DNA from 3 places in the Nonomuraea sp. NPDC050404 genome. Region 1 is predicted to be linked to each of the others. Evidence: riboswitches for the same ligand, from Rfam matches in the RefSeq annotation. Region 1 holds a riboswitch; each other region holds the start of a gene.
The links. Region 1 has a riboswitch for cobalamin ahead of metE (5-methyltetrahydropteroyltriglutamate--homocysteine S-methyltransferase). Riboswitches for the same ligand answer to the same signal wherever they lie in the genome.

Region 2: another riboswitch for cobalamin. It lies ahead of AB0I81_RS52640 (ribonucleoside-diphosphate reductase subunit alpha); the one in region 1 lies ahead of metE (5-methyltetrahydropteroyltriglutamate--homocysteine S-methyltransferase).
Region 3: another riboswitch for cobalamin. It lies ahead of metE (5-methyltetrahydropteroyltriglutamate--homocysteine S-methyltransferase); the one in region 1 lies ahead of metE (5-methyltetrahydropteroyltriglutamate--homocysteine S-methyltransferase).

What each region holds. Positions count from the first base shown of each region.
Region 1 covers NZ_JBFAKB010000009.1:192,439-197,775, reverse strand. Annotated here, with positions in the region: gene AB0I81_RS25975 (hypothetical protein) at 1-950, shown strand, start outside; gene AB0I81_RS25970 (YafY family protein) at 978-1,937, opposite strand; gene AB0I81_RS25965 (DinB family protein) at 2,000-2,572, shown strand; gene AB0I81_RS25960 (VOC family protein) at 2,574-3,011, shown strand; cobalamin riboswitch at 3,097-3,233, shown strand; gene metE (5-methyltetrahydropteroyltriglutamate--homocysteine S-methyltransferase) at 3,491-5,337, shown strand, end outside.
Region 2 covers NZ_JBFAKB010000032.1:48,055-53,391, reverse strand. Annotated here, with positions in the region: gene sigJ (RNA polymerase sigma factor SigJ) at 1-240, shown strand, start outside; gene AB0I81_RS52645 (ribonucleotide-diphosphate reductase subunit beta) at 195-1,190, opposite strand; gene AB0I81_RS52640 (ribonucleoside-diphosphate reductase subunit alpha) at 1,214-3,589, opposite strand; cobalamin riboswitch at 3,719-3,925, opposite strand; gene AB0I81_RS52635 (hypothetical protein) at 4,233-4,646, shown strand; gene AB0I81_RS52630 (LLM class flavin-dependent oxidoreductase) at 4,968-5,337, shown strand, end outside.
Region 3 covers NZ_JBFAKB010000001.1:30,605-35,941, reverse strand. Annotated here, with positions in the region: gene AB0I81_RS00165 (hypothetical protein) at 1-132, shown strand, start outside; gene AB0I81_RS00160 (hypothetical protein) at 231-356, shown strand; gene metE (5-methyltetrahydropteroyltriglutamate--homocysteine S-methyltransferase) at 648-2,948, opposite strand; cobalamin riboswitch at 3,084-3,294, opposite strand; cobalamin riboswitch at 3,363-3,483, shown strand; gene AB0I81_RS00150 ((2Fe-2S)-binding protein) at 3,564-3,740, shown strand; adenosylcobalamin (AdoCbl) riboswitch at 3,865-4,007, shown strand; gene AB0I81_RS00145 (hypothetical protein) at 4,109-5,337, shown strand, end outside.

The DNA of each region.
Region 1 (5,337 bases):
AGACCGACCTCAAGGGCAAGCTCATCGGCTCCGTGACCGGCTTCACCGGGCATCTCGGCGACCTCGACTTCAACGCCCAGGACGGCCGCGTGTACGGCTCGCTGGAGTACAAGGAGCAGGAGTCGTTCTACATCGCGATCTTCGATGTGGACCGCATCACCAAGCCGGACATGGACGCCCAGACCACCGACGTGGTCAAGACCGTCTACCTGAAGGACGTCGTCGCCGACTACGCCGCCGACATGAACAGCGACGGCAAGTTCGACGGCAACATCGGCGACACCCCCGACCACCGCTACGGCTGCAGCGGCATCGACGGCGTCTCCTTCGGCCCCGAGTTCGGCAAGAAGGGCGGCAAGCAGAAGCTGACCGTCGCCTACGGCATCTACGCCAACACCTCCCGGGCGGACAACGACCACCAGGTCCTGCTCCAGTACGACATCCAGCGCTGGAAGAAGTACGAGCAGCCCCTCACCGAGAGCGCCCCGCACGACAGCGGCCCCGAGCGGGCGGACGGCAAGTACTTCGTCTACACCGGCAACACCACCTACGGCGTGCAGAACCTCGAGTACGACGAGCACACCGGCAACTGGATGATGGCCGTCTACAAGGGGACGAAGCCGACGTTCCCCAACTACACCCTCTTCGCGGTGGACGGCGACAAGCGTCCCAGGACGGGCGAGATCAAGGGCCAGCCCGAGGCCGAGCGCGGTAAGCTCCTCACCCTGGCGTCCGGCGGGGTCGAGGACGAAGCGACGGGCGTCAGGGGCTGGCGGGCCACCGGCGGCGAGTACGGCCTGATCTCGCTCGGCGGCGGCCGCTACTACGTGGCCGCCGCCGACAAGGTCACCGAGGGCGGCGTCGAGAAGCACACCGGCCAGGCCCAGCTCCACCGCTGGACCGGCCAGTACCCGAACCCCTTCGCGAAGATCACCCAGGCGCCGGCGTAACACTTCAGAGCCGATCGGCCGGGCCCGTCAGGTGGGCTCGGCCATCGCGGTGAGGCGGCGGGCGAGCCGGGCGATGGCCTCCCGCAGCTCGGGCGGCTCCAGCACCTCCGCCTCGAACGGCACCAGGGCCACGTGCACGGCCATCCAGTTCAGGTCGTCCCCGCCGACGATGAGCACGCACCAGCCGTCGCGATCCTCCTCCACCCGCGCCACCTGGGGCGGCACCAGCTCCTGCACCTGGGCGGGCCGGGCGTGCACGCGTACGCGGGCCAGATACCGGTAGGGCGCCTCGGTCGTCCCCCGCTGCACGTACGCGACCGGGTCGGGGTGCGGCCTCGGCTTGAAGCGCCAGGTCGTCGCCGCCACCTCGCGCATCCGGTCCAGCCGGAAGGTGCGCCAGTCGTCGCGGCCGGTGTCCCAGGCCATCAGGTACCAGCGGCGGCCGGTGGCGACCATCCGCACCGGCTCGACCGTGCGCTCGCTCTCCCCGCCCTCGCGCGCGGCGTACCTGAACCGCACCCGCACGGCGTCGCGGCAGGCCCGCGCGAGCGTCACCAGCAGTTCCTGGTCGATCTCGACCCCCGGCCCCGTGAGGGTGTCGGTGGCGCCGTGCACCGCCCGCACCTCGGCGCGCAACCGGGGCGGCATCACCTGGTCGAGCTTCGCCAGCGCCCGCAGCGCCGCCTCGCCAGCGCCGGCGACCGTGCCGCCGGACGCCAGCCGCAGGGACACCGCCGTCGCGATCGCCTCCTCGTCGTCGAAGAGCAGCGGCGGCAGCCTGGTGCCCGCGCCGAGCTGGTAGCCGCCGCCGACGCCCGCCGTGGCGTGCACGGGGTAGCCGAGCACGCGCAGCCGTTCCACGTCGCGGCGCACCGAGCGGTCGGTCACGCCCAGCTCGGCGGCCAGTTCGGTGGCGGTCCATGACGGGCGGTGCTGCAGCAGCGCCAGCAGGCGCAGCACGCGCTCGGTCGTCCCCTCGACGGTCATTTTTTCATGGTTCCACACATCACGGACCGATCCTGTCCGCTATTTGCGGGAAGGTGAGACGCATGACCGACCAGACCTGGAACTCCCTGCTCCGCGACCAGATCGACTGGCACTGGACCCACCAGCTGCGCGACCGGCTCGACGGGCTCACCGACGACGAATACTTCTGGGAGCCGGCGCCCGGCTCGTGGAACGTGCGCCCGCGCGGCACCGGCACAGCGCCGGTGCAGGCCGGAGCCGGCGCGATGACCATCGACTTCGCGTTCCCGATGCCGGAACCGGCGCCGTTCACGACCATCGCCTGGCGTCTCGCGCACGTGAACGTCGGCGTGCTCGCGATGCGTAACGCCTCGCACTTCGGCCGCGTGCCCACCGACTACGACTCCTACGAGTACGCCGCCACCGCCACCGATGCGCTGGCCCAGCTCGACGCCGAGTACGCCAGATGGCTGGCCGGCGTCGAGGCCCTCGGCGAGGACGGGCTGGCCCGCCCGTGCGGTGAGGCGGAGGGCCCGTACGCCGACTATCCGCTCTCGGCGCTGGTGCTGCACATCCACCGCGAGCTGATCCACCATCTGGCCGAGGTGTGCCTGCTGCGCGACCTCTACCTGCACACCCACCGGGAGGCGAGCTGACATGGCGCGCGACGTACAGATCACCTTCGACTGCGCCGACCCCGCCGCGCTGTCGGCCTTCTGGGCCGAGGCGCTCGGCTATCAGGTGCAGGATCCGCCCAAGGGCTTCGAGTCGTGGGAGCAGGCGCTGGAGGCGTGGGGCGTGCCGCCCGAGAAGCGCAACGACGCCTCGGCGGCCGTCGACCCGGACGGCTCGGGGCCGCGGCTGTTCTTCCAGCGGGTGCCGGAGGGCAAGCAGGTCAAGAACCGCGTGCATCTTGACGTACGGGCGGCTCCCGGGCTTGAGGGCGAGGCGCGGATGGCGGCCCTGGAGGCGGCGGCCGAGCGGCTGATCCCCCTTGGCGCCACCCGGTCGCACCGCGTCGAGCCCGCTCCCCCGCTTGAGCTGGGTTTCATCGTGATGGCCGACCCCGAGGGCAACGAGTTCTGCCTGGACTGAGCCCCCGGGGTCACGGGACGGGTGTGCGCGGCTTAGGGTGGGTGCCGCAGTCGGTTCGTACCTGCCCGCCAGGCAGGCGCGTCGCAAGAGGGAACCCGGTGTGAATCCGGGGCTGCCCCGCAGCGGTGAGTGGGAGCGACCGCCGTCACCCGCACTGGGCCTCCGGGCCCGGGAAGCGACGGCCAGTAGGAGCGAGCAGGACGCCCACGAGTCCGAAGACCTGCCGCTGCCCGCGCGCGCCGGCGTGCGGCGACATCGACGGCCTCGAGGGCGGGCCGGGCGAATCGCAGGTGCGCGCCACACCTCGTTCTGCGGTCGCGCCCTTCGCCTCCGGGGGATCGTCGAGGTCTCCCGTGACTCGCGAAGGAGAGTACGTGGCCAACACCCCCGCCACCACGCCCGCCACCGGGCCTGACATCCACGCCACCGCGCCCGACAGCCCCGCCACCGCGCCTGGCACCACCGTCCCCGGCACCACTGTGCTCGGCTATCCCCGCATCGGCCCCCGGTGTGAGCTGAGATCGGCCACGGAGGAGTACTGGGCGGGCCGGCTGGACGCCGAAGGGCTGCTGGAGGTGGGTGCGCGGTTGCGCGGGTCGGTCTGGACGGACCTGCGCGCGGCCGGTCTCGACCAGATCCCGTCCAACACCTTCTCCCTCTACGACCACCTGCTCGACGCCGCCGTACTGGTGGACGCCGTCCCCGAACGCTTCCGCCACCTGGACGGGCTGGACGCCTACTTCGCGATGGCACGCGGCGCGGACGGCATCCCCGGCCTGGCCACGGACGAGTGGTTCGGCACCGGCTACCAGCACCTGGTGCCGGAGATCGGCCCCGGCACCAGGTTCAGGCTGGCGGCGGCCGGACGGGCCAAGCCGCTGGCCGAGTACCTGGAGGCCCGCGCGCTGGGGGTGGAGACCCGGCCCGTGCTGGTCGGGCCGCTGACGTTTCTGCTGCTGGCCGCCTCGCCCGCCGGTTTCCGGCCGCTGGACCTGCTCGACGACCTGATCGAGGTCTACGCCGAGCTGCTGGAACGGCTCAGCGGCGCGGGCGCCACCTGGGTGCAGTTCGACGAGCCCGCCCTGGCCTGCGACCGCAACTCCCGCGAACTCGCCGCGCTCGGCCACGCCTACCGCAGGCTGGCCGCCCTCCCGTCCCGGCCCAGGCTGCTGGTCTCCACCGGCTTCGGCGAGATCGGGGACGCGCTGCCCGTCCTGGCCGCGACCCAGGTGGAGGCCATCGGCCTGGACTTCGTGGCCGGTCCCGGCAACCTTGAGGCGCTGGCCTCGATCGGCGGGCTGCCGCTGCGCACCCTGGTCGCCGGGGTGGTGGACGGCCGCAACGTGTGGCGTACCGACCCGCGCCAGGCCCTGGCCACCTGCGCGTCCCTGCTCGGCCTGGCCGGGGAGGTGACGGTGAGCACCTCCTGCTCGCTCCGGCACGTGCCGCTCGACCTGGACGCCGAGCCCGACCTCGACCCCGGCCTGCGCGCGCGGCTCTCCTTCGCCAGGCAGAAGGTCGATGAGGTGGTCGCGCTCGGCCGGGCCCTACGCCAGGAACGCCCGGCCACCCCGTCCCACGCCACCGCCCCGAACCCTCCCGTGAGCGACGCCACCGGTCATCGCCCCACGGCCGCCCGCCCGCACGCGCCCGACCACGACACAGTGGCCCGCCTGTACGCGCCCGACCACCGCGTGCGCGCGCGACTGGACGCGCTGGGCAAAGGGCGGCCGCGCGCGGAGTGGGCCGTGCGGTCGGCGGCGCAGCGGCGCGCGTTCGGGCTGCCCGACCTGGCCACCACCACCATCGGCTCGTTCCCTCCCTCAGAACGCGTCCTCCGGGCGCGGGCGGACCTGCGCGACGGCCTGATCGACGAGGCCGGCTACGAACGGGCGGTACGCGACGAGATCGACCGGGTGATCGCCTTCCAGGAGCGGCTCGGCCTCGACGTGCTGGTCCACGGCGAGCCAGAGCGCGAGGACATGGTCAGGTACTTCGCCGAGCGGCTGCGGGGGTTCGCCCTGACCCGCCACGGCTGGGTGCAGGCGTCCGGCACCCACTACGTACGCCCGCCGATCCTCTACGGCGACGTCTCCCGCCCCGCCCCGATGACCGTCCGCTGGGCCACCTACGCCCAGTCGCGCACGGACCGCCCGGTCAAGGGCGTGCTCACCGGCCCCGTCACGCTGCTGGCCCGCTCCTACGCGCGCACCGACCTGCCACGCGCCGACATCGCCCGGCAGCTCTCCCTCGCGCTGCGGGACGAGATCCACGACCTCCAGGCCGCCGGCATCGGCATCATCCAGATCGACGAGCCCGCGCTGCG
Region 2 (5,337 bases), on a different contig from region 1:
CTGGTGCTGCTCGGGCACAGGTTCCACGACCTGACGGTCCTGGAGCGCACGGTCAACGGCAGGCCCGGCCTGATCGCCCAGCGGGACGGCGTCACCGTGTCGGTCGTGGCGTTCGAGATCGCCGGCGACCGGATCAGGCACATCTGGGCGATCCGCAACCCGGACAAGCTGCAGCCGTGGAACCAGAACTCGGATCAGAAGTCGGCGTCGAAGCTGACCGAGCCGGTCACGCCCACCTGATAGGCCGACACGCGCCGCTCGAAGAAGTTGGACAGCTCCTGCACGTCCTGCAGCTCCATGAACGCGAACGGGTTCTTCGACCCGTACAGCGGCTCGATGCCGAGCTGGGCCAGCCGCCGGTCGGCCACGTGCTCCAGGTAGGCCCGCATGTCCGCGGTGGACATGCCGGGCACGCCCTGGCCGAGCAGGTCCTCGGCGAACTGGGCCTCGCAGTCCACCGCCTCGGCGAGCATCTCCCTGACCTGCCCGGCCAGTTCGTCGTCGAAGAGGTCCGGCTCCTCCTGGCGTACGACGTCGACCACGTCGAAGGCGAAGGCCATGTGCATGGACTCGTCGCGGAAGACCCAGTTGGTGCCCGAGGCCAGCCCGTTCAGCAGGCCGCGTGAGCGCAGGAAGTAGACGTAGGCGAAGGCGCCGTAGAAGAACAGGCCCTCAATGCAGGCGGCGAAGCAGATGAGGTTGAGCAGGAAGGCCCGCCGGTCGTCGCGGGTCTGGAGCTGCTTGAGCTCGTCGATGGAGTCGATCCACTTGAAGCAGAACTCGGCCTTGCGCCGGATGGAGGGGATGTTCTCCACCGCGGCGAACGCCTCGAACCGCTCCTGCTCGTCGGGCACGTAGGTGTCGAGCAGGTTCAGGTAGAACTGCACGTGCACGGCCTCCTCGAACAGTTGCCTGCTCAGGTAGAGGCGCGCCTCGGGGGCGTTGATGTGCTGGTAGAGGTTGAGCACCAGGTTGTTGGCGACGATCGTGTCGCCGGTGGCGAAGAAGGCGACCAGGCGGCTGACCAGGTGGCGTTCGGCCGCCGACAACTTCTGCAGGTCCTTGAGGTCGCTGTGCAGGTCCACCTCCTCGACGGTCCAGGTGTTCTTGATCGCGTCACGGTAGCGGTCGAAGAACAGCGGGTAGCGCATGGGGCGCAGGGTCAGGCTCATGCCGGGGTCGAGCAACATCGGGGTTTCTCCTCGGGGAAGGTTTACTGGCAGGCTTCGCAGGACTCGGGGTTCTCCAGCGAGCAGGCGAGTGCCTCGTCGGTCTTGTTCACGACGGGGACGGTGGCCTGCTGGATGCGGGTGGCCGGTCGCGAGCGCAGGTAGTAGGTGGTCTTCAGGCCGGACTTCCAGGCGTACAGGTACATCGAGGAGAGCTTGTCGATCGTCGGGGCGCTCATGAACAGGTTGAGCGACTGGCTCTGGTCGATGTACGGCGAGCGCGCGGCCCCCATGTCGATCAGCGCGCGCTGCGGCAGCTCCCAGGCGGTGCGGAACAGCAGGCGCACGTCGTCGGGCAGTTCCGCGATGCCCTGCACCGAGCCCTCGGCCTGCCTGATGGCGGCCCTGACCTGCTCGGTCCACAGCCCGCGCGCCTTGAGCTCGGCCACCAGCGCGTTGTTGATCTGCAGGAACTCGCCGCTGAGGGTCTCGCGCTTGAACAGGTTGGACACCTGCGGCTCGATGCACTCGTACGCGCCGACGATCGAGGCGATGGTGGCGGTGGGCGCGATCGCGATCAGCAGCGAGTTACGCAGGCCGTGAGCGGCGATCCGCTCGCGCACCGCGTCCCAGCGCTCGCTCTGGGTGCCGCTCTGGCCCCACAGGTCGTGCTGGAGTTTGCCGCGCGCCGCCCACGTCTGCCCGTAGGCGGGGTGGGCGCCGAAGCGCTCGGCGAGCCCGGCGGAGGTCTCCAGCGCCGAGAGGTAGATCTCCTCGGCGATGCGGGTGGACAACTCCTTGGCCTCGGGCGAGTCGAACGGCAGGCGCAGGGCGAAGAAGACGTCCTGCAGGCCCATCACGCCCAGCCCGACCGGCCGCCAGCGCGGGTTGCTGGCCGCCGCCTGCTCGCTCGGGTAGTAGTTGATGTCGATCACGCGGTCCAGGAAGGTGACCGCGGTGCGCACGGTGGCCCGCAGCCGCTCCCAGTCGATGCCGCCATCGGTCACGTGCGCGGCGAGGTTGACGGAGCCGAGGTTGCAGACCGCGGTCTCGGTGTCGCTGGACACCTCGATGATCTCGGTGCACAGGTTGGACAGGTGCACCACGTTGCCGGGCTCCGCGGCCTGGTTGCACAGCCGGTTGCTGGCGTCCTTGAAGGTCATCCAGCCGTTGCCGGTCTGGGCGAGGGTACGCATCATCTTGGCGTACAGGTCGCGGGCCTTGACCTGGCGGGTGTACCGGCCGGCCCGCTCGGCCGCGCGGTAGGTCTCCTCGAACGCCTCGCCCCACAGGTCGGGCAGCTCGGGAACCTCGTTCGGGTCGAACAACGACCACATGCCGTCCGACTCGACGCGGCGCATGAACTCGTCGGGGATCCAGTTGGCCAGGTTGAGGTTGTGGGTGCGGCGGGCGTCCTCGCCGGTGTTCTCCCGCAGCTCCAGGAACTCCTCGACGTCCGGGTGCCACGGCTCCAGGTAGACGCAGGCCGCGCCCTTGCGCCGGCCGCCCTGGTTGACGGCGGCCACGGAGGCGTCGAGGGTGCGCAGCCACGGGACGATGCCGTTGGAGTGCCCGTTGGTGCCGCGGATCAGCGCGCCGCGCGAACGGATCCGCGACCAGGCGATGCCGATCCCGCCGGCGAACTTCGACAACTGCGCCACCTGGGCGTAGCGCTCGTAGATGGAGCCGATCTCGTCACGCGGCGAGTCCACGAGGTAGCAGGACGACATCTGGGTGTGCCGCGTGCCGGAGTTGAACAACGTCGGGGAGCTGGGCAGGTAGGCCAGCGACGACATCAGCCGGTAGAAGCCGACCGCCTCGGCGGGCGTCTGGGCCAGCCCGCACGCCACCCGCAGCAGCCAGTACTGCGGCGTCTCCACCACCAGCCGGGTGGACGGGTGGCGCAGCAGGTACCGGTCGTAGACCGTGCGCAGCCCGAAGTACTCGAACCGCAGGTCGGCGGCGGTGTCGATGGCGTCGTCGAGCTTGCGCGCGTTGGCGTTGACGAACGCGGCGGTCTCGTCGCCGATGAGCCCTTCCGCGTGGCCCAGCCGGATCGCCTGGCTGAAGGAGGCCACGCCCTGCCCGCGGACCTCCTTGTCGATGTAGCCGGACAACAACCGCGCGGCCAGGCGGGAGTACTGCGGCTCCTCGCCGATCATCTCGGCGGCGGTCTGGATCGACAGCCGGTCCAGCTCCGCGGTGGTGGCGCCGTCGTACAGGCCGCTGATCGTCTTGGTGGCCACCCGCATCGGATCGATGTCGGTCAGGTCCTCCGCCCAGCGTCCCACCGCGCGCACGATCTTGCCGACGTCGACCGGCTCGGCGCTGCCGTTGCGCTTGCGCACCTGCATCTGCACCCGCCTCGGCACGGGCACTTCGCCGCTCAGCTCGGTAATCGGATCCCCGGTGACCGTCACTGCGCTCTCCCCTCGTGAACTCGGTCAATGTCCGAGCACGCGCAGGAGGCCCAGGCAGGGGCGCCGCACAGCCCTCTCGCCGGTGCCGTCGACCGTCCCGCGCGGTCTCGGAGCAGCCGCACACGCATGATCGTGTACGGCGCGGCCGGCAGGTCTTCGGACTCGTGGGCTCGTCGCTCAACGCCTACTGGCCGTCGCTTCCCGGGCCCTTGGCCCAGTGCGTCTGACGGCGGTCGTTCCCACTCACCGCTGCGGGGCAGTCCCGGATTCCCACCGGGTTCCCTCTTGCCTCGGCCGCCCTGGATGAGCGGCCGAACCAGCTGCAGGGGACACCATATATAGGGCCGATCGAAAAGTCACACCCCACATCTCGTGTTGAGACAACTCTCACGCGACAGACCGCCCGACGCGGGCACCCGTGGCCCGGCCACCCCGGCGAGCCCCCGGCGCGTCGGGCCCGATCAGGTCCCGGATGCGGGCGTCCGGACCCGGGAAAGTCGCCGCATGAGATAGCCATCGGTTGGCGTTTGAACGCCCAAGTTTTCTTGATTGTTCTTGTTCGGGGTGGCGCGCGGTGCCACGGCCCACGCGGACTTACTTTCAATCTTGCTTCCCACTTGGGGCGCGATCGAAAGGAATTCCCATGCTCCGTCGTTCTGTGTCAGCCGCGTTCGCGCTGACGTTCGCCGGTCTCATCACGGCAGCCATTTCTCCTGCGCACGCCGAATTTCAGGCTGCGCACACGCCCGCGACGGCGTCGCATGGCAGCGTCGCCGCCGCCATCATCAACGCCGACGGCAGCCTGAACAACGCCACGAACGTCCGCAAGTCCTGGCGGGCGAGCACCGGCCGCTACTGCGTCCAGCTCGACTCCTCGGTGGACGCGCCTTACTCGCTCATCCAGCTCACTCCGCGCGACGAGCGGCGACTGCCGCACATCGCCTATCGCAACCCGTCCGCGACGTGCTGGTGGCACCACAACACCGTCGCGGTCAACGTGTACGACACCAACACGGGTCGCCTGGCGAACGGCGGATTCGACTTCCTGGCGCTCTGAACATAAGGCGTCTCACCGGAAACTCGCCGGAGGCCGTACAGGGCTGACAATCATGTATGGCTTCCGGCTGCACCGTCGCCGAATTGACCCCCTATTATGCGGCCACTCTTTCAGCCTTGACGATATTCCCGCCGACGCCGGGCTCACGGTGGAGTCGCTGACCGGCCGGATTGCCTGCGACGGTTCTCGAATGCTTCGCGGAAAGCGATTCATGGAAATCGGCCGCCGGCGCGGAGGCGCACCTGCCATCTGCTGCTCTCCTCCCCAGGACGACTTACGAGGATTGACCTCAATCTAACCTGAGGTTGCATGCTCGGAATCATGAAGAGCTTCGAGATCGGCGTCATCCTGCCCGGGGTTGCCGTGCAGCGTGAGAAGGACCTTGACCTGCGAAAGGCCGCTCGGCACGCGGAGGAGGCGGGGCTGGACGGGGTGTGGCACGGCGATCACCTGGCCGTCGGCGGGCCGACGCTGGACGCGCCGATCGCGCTGGCCACCGCCGCCGCGGCCACCTCGGTCATCAGGATCGGCACCGGGGTGTTCATTCCGGCGATCCGGCCCGTGGTGTGGGCGGCCAAGCAGATCGCGAGCCTGCAGTACGTGTCCGGCAACCGGCTGGTCCTGGGTGTCGGTTCGGGTGGCGGGCCGGGGCAGTGGGCGGCCGCCGGGGTGGAGTACGGGCAGCGTGGCC
Region 3 (5,337 bases), on a different contig from region 1:
GCGCAGCTCGGCGAGTTCGAGCTCGGCTCGGTGCACGAAGCCGTCTCGGCGCTGGCCGACGCCGGGTTGCTGATCGACCGGGCCGCCGCGCGGGCGAACTCACCGGCCGATGCGCGCCCGAGGGAACCCTGACCGAGGCCTTCGCCTGGGGCATCACGGCCACCTTCGCCGGTTCGGCCCTGGGCAACCTCGTCGCGGCGGCGCTCGTCGACGCGGGCAGCGGGACGGTCGTGATGTTCGCCTCGGCCGCCGGCTTCGCCGTGCTGGCCGCCGTGATCGCCGCCTTCGGCACGAGGCTCCTCACCGCCCGGCCATCACCGGCAGATCTTGATCAACCATCCGAGAAGGGCTCCTGATGCACGTGTTGGCGCGCCGGTCCGACCGCCGGCAATCCCGGGCCGCCGCCGTCTTCGGCGTCGACGCCCACGTCACCACCCGCCCAGGCAGCGACACTCCCCACCTCATCCTGGTCCGCGGCAGGGGGCCAAAGAACGTGCGGGGCTCGAAATGAGGCACGCCGTGAGCAGCGGGCCGGATCGTAGGAGAGTCCGGGGACACCTCATGAGCTGACACCTCATGAGCTCGGCGGTCGCATGGAGCGACCCCGCGTCCGGAACCCGGGAAGGGTGCCGGACGCGGGCGGGGCGTCAGCCGGCCTTGAAGTCGGTGGCCTCGGCGCGGATCTCCCGGGCCGCGGCCACCAGGTTCTCCAGCGAGGCGCGCACCTCGGGCCAGCCGCGGGTCTTCAGGCCGCAGTCGGGGTTGGCCCACAGCCGCTCGGCGGGGATCGCGTCCAGGCCCTTGCGCAGCAGCGAGGTGGCCTCCGCGACGCTCGGCACGCGGGGCGAGTGGATGTCGTAGACGCCCGGCCCGACCTCGCGCGGGTAGCCGGCCTCGGCCAGTTCGTGGGCGACCTGCATATGTGAGCGGGCCGCCTCCAGGCTGATCACGTCGGCGTCGAGGTCGTCGATGGCGGCCAGGATCTCGCCGAACTCGGCGTAACACATGTGCGTGTGGATCTGCGTCTCCGGCCGCACCACGGCCGTGGCCAGCCGGAACGCCTCCGTAGCCCAGGCCAGGTAGGCGGGCCGGTCGGCGGCGCATAGTGGCAGCGTCTCGCGCAGTGCGGGCTCGTCCACCTGGATCACGCCCGTGCCGGCCGCCTCCAGGTCGGCGACCTCGTCGCGCAGGGCGAGGGCGACCTGGCGGGCGGTGTCGGCCAGCGGCTGGTCGTCGCGGACGAACGACCAGGCCAGCATGGTGACCGGGCCGGTCAGCATGCCCTTGACCGGGCGGCTGGTCTGCGACTGGGCATAGCCGGTCCAGCGCAGCGTCATCGGTTCGGGGCGGGAGATGTCGCCGGCCAGGATGGGCGGGCGCACGTACCGGCTGCCGTAGGACTGGACCCAGCCCTGCTGGGTGGCGACGTAGCCGTCGAGCTGCTCGGCGAAGTACTGCACCATGTCGTTGCGCTCGGGCTCGCCGTGCACCAGCACGTCCAGGCCGGCCTCCTCCTGGAAGGCGAGCACCGTGCGGATCTCCGCCTCCATGCGCTGGTCGTAGGCGGCCTGGTCGATGCGGCCGGCCCGCAGGTCGGCGCGGGCCGCGCGCAGCTCCGCGGTCTGCGGGAACGAGCCGATCGTGGTCGTGGGCACCGGCGGCAGGCCCAGCCGGGCGCGCTGGGCCTCGGCGCGCTCGGCGTAGGGCTGGGCGCGGCGGGTGTCGGTAGTGGTGACGGCCTCGGCGCGGGCCCGTACCGACGGGACACGGGTGAGCGGGGAGGTGGCGCGCGCCTGCAGGGCGGCCTGGTTGGCCGCCAGCTCGGCCGAGATGTCCGCGCCGGCGAGGCCGCGGGCGAGGGTGACGATCTCGGCGCTCTTCTGGCGGGCGAAGGCCAGCCAGCGGGCGACCTCGGGGTTGAGGCCGGTCTCGAGTTCGGCGTCGTAGGGGACGTGTAGCAGCGAGCAGGAGGCGGCCACGTCCACCCGGCCGGCGAGGTCGCGCAGTGCGGTGAGCGTGCTCAGCGACCTGGCCAGGTCGTTGATCCAGATGTTGCGGCCGTTCACCACACCGGCGATCAGCCGCTTGCCGGGCAGGCCGCCGATGGCTTTCAGCTCCGCTGCCGTGGTAGCGGTGAAGTCGAGCCCGAGCCCGTCAATGGGCGCGCCGGCCAGCACCGGCAGGGCCTCGCCCGGCCGGTCGAAGTAGGTGGCGACGAGGAGCTTGGGCCGTTGGGTCAGCTCGCCGAGGTGCCGGTAGGCGGCAGCGGCGGCGTCCAGTACGGCCTGCGGCTGGTCCTGCACGAGGGCGGGCTCGTCGAGCTGGACCCAGGTGGCTCCGGCGGACCAGAGCGTGGCCAGCACCTCGGCGTAGACGGGCAGCAGCCGCTCCAGCAGGCTGAGCGGCTCGAAACCGGGATCGACACCTGGCGCGGGTTTGGCCAGCAGGAGGTAGGTGACCGGGCCGACCAGGACGGGGCGCGCCTCCAGGTTCAAGGTGAAGGCTTCACGCAGTTCGCCGAGTTGTTTGGCGGGGTCGGCGGTGAACGTGGTGTCGGGGCCGAGTTCGGGCACCAGGTAGTGGTAGTTGGTGTCGAACCACTTGGTCATCTCCAGTGGCGCGATGTCCTGGGTGCCGCGCGCCATGGCGAAGTAGCCGTCGAGCGCGTCGGTGGCGACCGCGGCGCGGTGCCGCTCGGGGATGGCGCCGACCATGACGGTGGTGTCCAGCATGTGGTCGTACAGCGAGAAGTCGCCGGTGGGCACCTCGGCGACACCGGCGTCGGTCAGGCGGCGCCAGTTGTCGCGGCGCAGCGTCTCGGCCACCGAGCTCAGTTCGGCCGCGCTGACGCGCCCGGCCCAGTAGCCCTCGACGGCCTTCTTCAGCTCCCGGTCCGGTCCTTGACGCGGGTAGCCGTACACGGTGGGAGTGGCGGAGATATCGGCCACGGAACTCTCCTTCGCGAGTCACGAGAGACCTCGGCGGATTCCCGGGAGCGAAGGCGCGACCACAGCGCGGACACGAAGACATGCCCGTGGGTCCGCCCGGCCCGCCCTCGAGGCCGTCGACGTCGCCGCGCGCGGAGGTCGCGCGCGGGCAGTGGCAGGTCTTCGGACTCGTGGGCGCCCTGCTTGTTCCTAGTGGCCGTCGCTTCCCCGGGCCGCTGGGGGCCGAGTGCTGGTGACGGCGGTCGTTCCCACTCACCGCTGCGGGGCAGTCCCGGATTCCCACCGGGTTCCCTCTTGCGACGCGCCTGCCTGGCGGACAGGGCGAACCGACTGCAAAGGCCACCCTAGAGCGCGGACGCCTCTTACGCGACAACGGGTCCGGATGGCGGGACACTCCCGGTTTCGCCGGTCACGCGACCGGGCAGCTCTGCCTGTGGCCAACTGCATCATGCAGGCGACGGCGGAACGGGGAAGCCGGTGTGATTCCGGCGCGGTCCCGCCACTGCGAGCACGCGCCGACCGACTGTGACGAGCCGGGCGGGACGGAGTGGCGCCCGCTGCCGGAGCTGTTGACGGGCTCTCGTGGGCTAGCGGCGAAGATCGACGAAGTGGCGTGTGACCGGCGAACTCGCCGAACCCGCGCCGGGTCACCCGTTCTTCGTGCGGCGCGGTTGCTGCCTCTACTACCTGCTCCCCGACGGCGGCAAGTGCGGCGACTGCGCGCTCATTCCCGATCGGGCACGCCGGGAACAGTGGGCGCGGATCGTCGGAGAGCGCGGTGACACCCTATGAGTGACACCGTCAGAAGAATAATGCCGCCATTTATCCGCGCTCCGACGTATCACGAAATCTGCCGGACATCGGATGACCCCTTGTCGGATTCGAGGCTTGTTGTTACGATTCAACCCGTTTAACCCTAAGTGAATATTGTCGTCCGCAGCGAGGAAGCCGGTCAAAGTCCGGCACTGTCGCGCAACCGTAGGTCACCAAAGGTGACAAGTCGGGTCCATCCTGCGGACGAGTTATGTCAGACCACTGTCGCGAGTAGCAGAGGTGGACACGGTTGGCCGGCGGGTCCATATCGTCCTCTCCTTGCTGTTCGCGCAAAAGGACGAGGCGTGGATCACACCTTTCCTGGACATTGGCGGTCGACTGTCGCGGTGCTGTCCGCTGTAGCCGGCATCGTGGCGGCAACGATGGTGTTCGGCCCTGTCACGGCCGCTTCGGCTGCTGATGCGGAGGCCGCGCGCAACAGCGCGCGCTGGCTGTCCCGTCAACTCGGCGCCGACGGGACATTACAGAACCCGCTCGGCGGGGCGTTACCCGATCACGGACTCATGATCGACACCTTGTACGCCCTGCGAGCCGCGGGGGAGGGCGAACTCGCCGAACCCATCGTCCGGTACCTGGACGACGAGCGGCATGCCAGCGACTACTTCACCTGGGACGGCCTGGTGCCCGGCATGGGCTACGACGCGGTGATCGTCGGCGGGGCCACGGCCAAGGTGCTGGTGGCCGCCCAGGTCGCCGGACGGGACCCGCGCAACTTCGGCGGCCACGACATGGTCGCGGAGACCCAGGGCGCGATCATGCGGTCGGGTCCGGACAAGGGGCGCGTCAGCGACTACTCCAAGAACCCCGACCTGGCGGACTCGGTCTCGAACAACGCCAACGTGTTCGGGCAGGCCCTCGGCGTGATCGGGCTGGCGGGCGTCGGCGAGAACGACAGGCCGGCCATCGACACACTGATAGGGCAGCAGTGCTCGGAAGGCTACTTCCGGATCTTCTTCGGCTATATCCCGACCGATGAGACCGGCGACCATGTCACGTCGAACGGCACCAAGGTCTCGACGTGTGACGAGGGCAAGCCGTTCGGCCAGTCCGCGCCGGACGGCGACGCCACGGGCATGGCCCTGTCGGCGCTGCTGGCCGCGCGGCACGCGGGTGCGACCGGGCTGGATGGGCCGATCGACGCGGCCGTGTCCTGGTTGAAGGCGAACCAGAAGCCCGGAGGCGGATGGGGAGGCGGCGTCAGCACGGAGGCGCCCAACACCAACAGCACCGGACTCATCGTGCAGGCGCTCGTGGATGCGGGCGGCGCCGACGACGCGGTGCAACGCGGTACCGCTTACCTTGAGTCCGCCCAGGCGACGGCCACGGCGGACGGGGACAGCGCACTCGGCGACCAGATCGGCGCGATCGCCTACACGCCGGAGGAGTACCAGGCCGCGAGGACCGGTGGCATCGTCGGGCTCGACACGTGGATCCGGGCGGGTGCCCAGGCCACGCTCGGACTCGCCCGGATCGGCTTCCACGACCTTTCGCAGGGCAGGGTCCCACCTCCGGGCGAAGACCCGGGAACCAGCCCTTCCCCTACGGTCACCCCCAC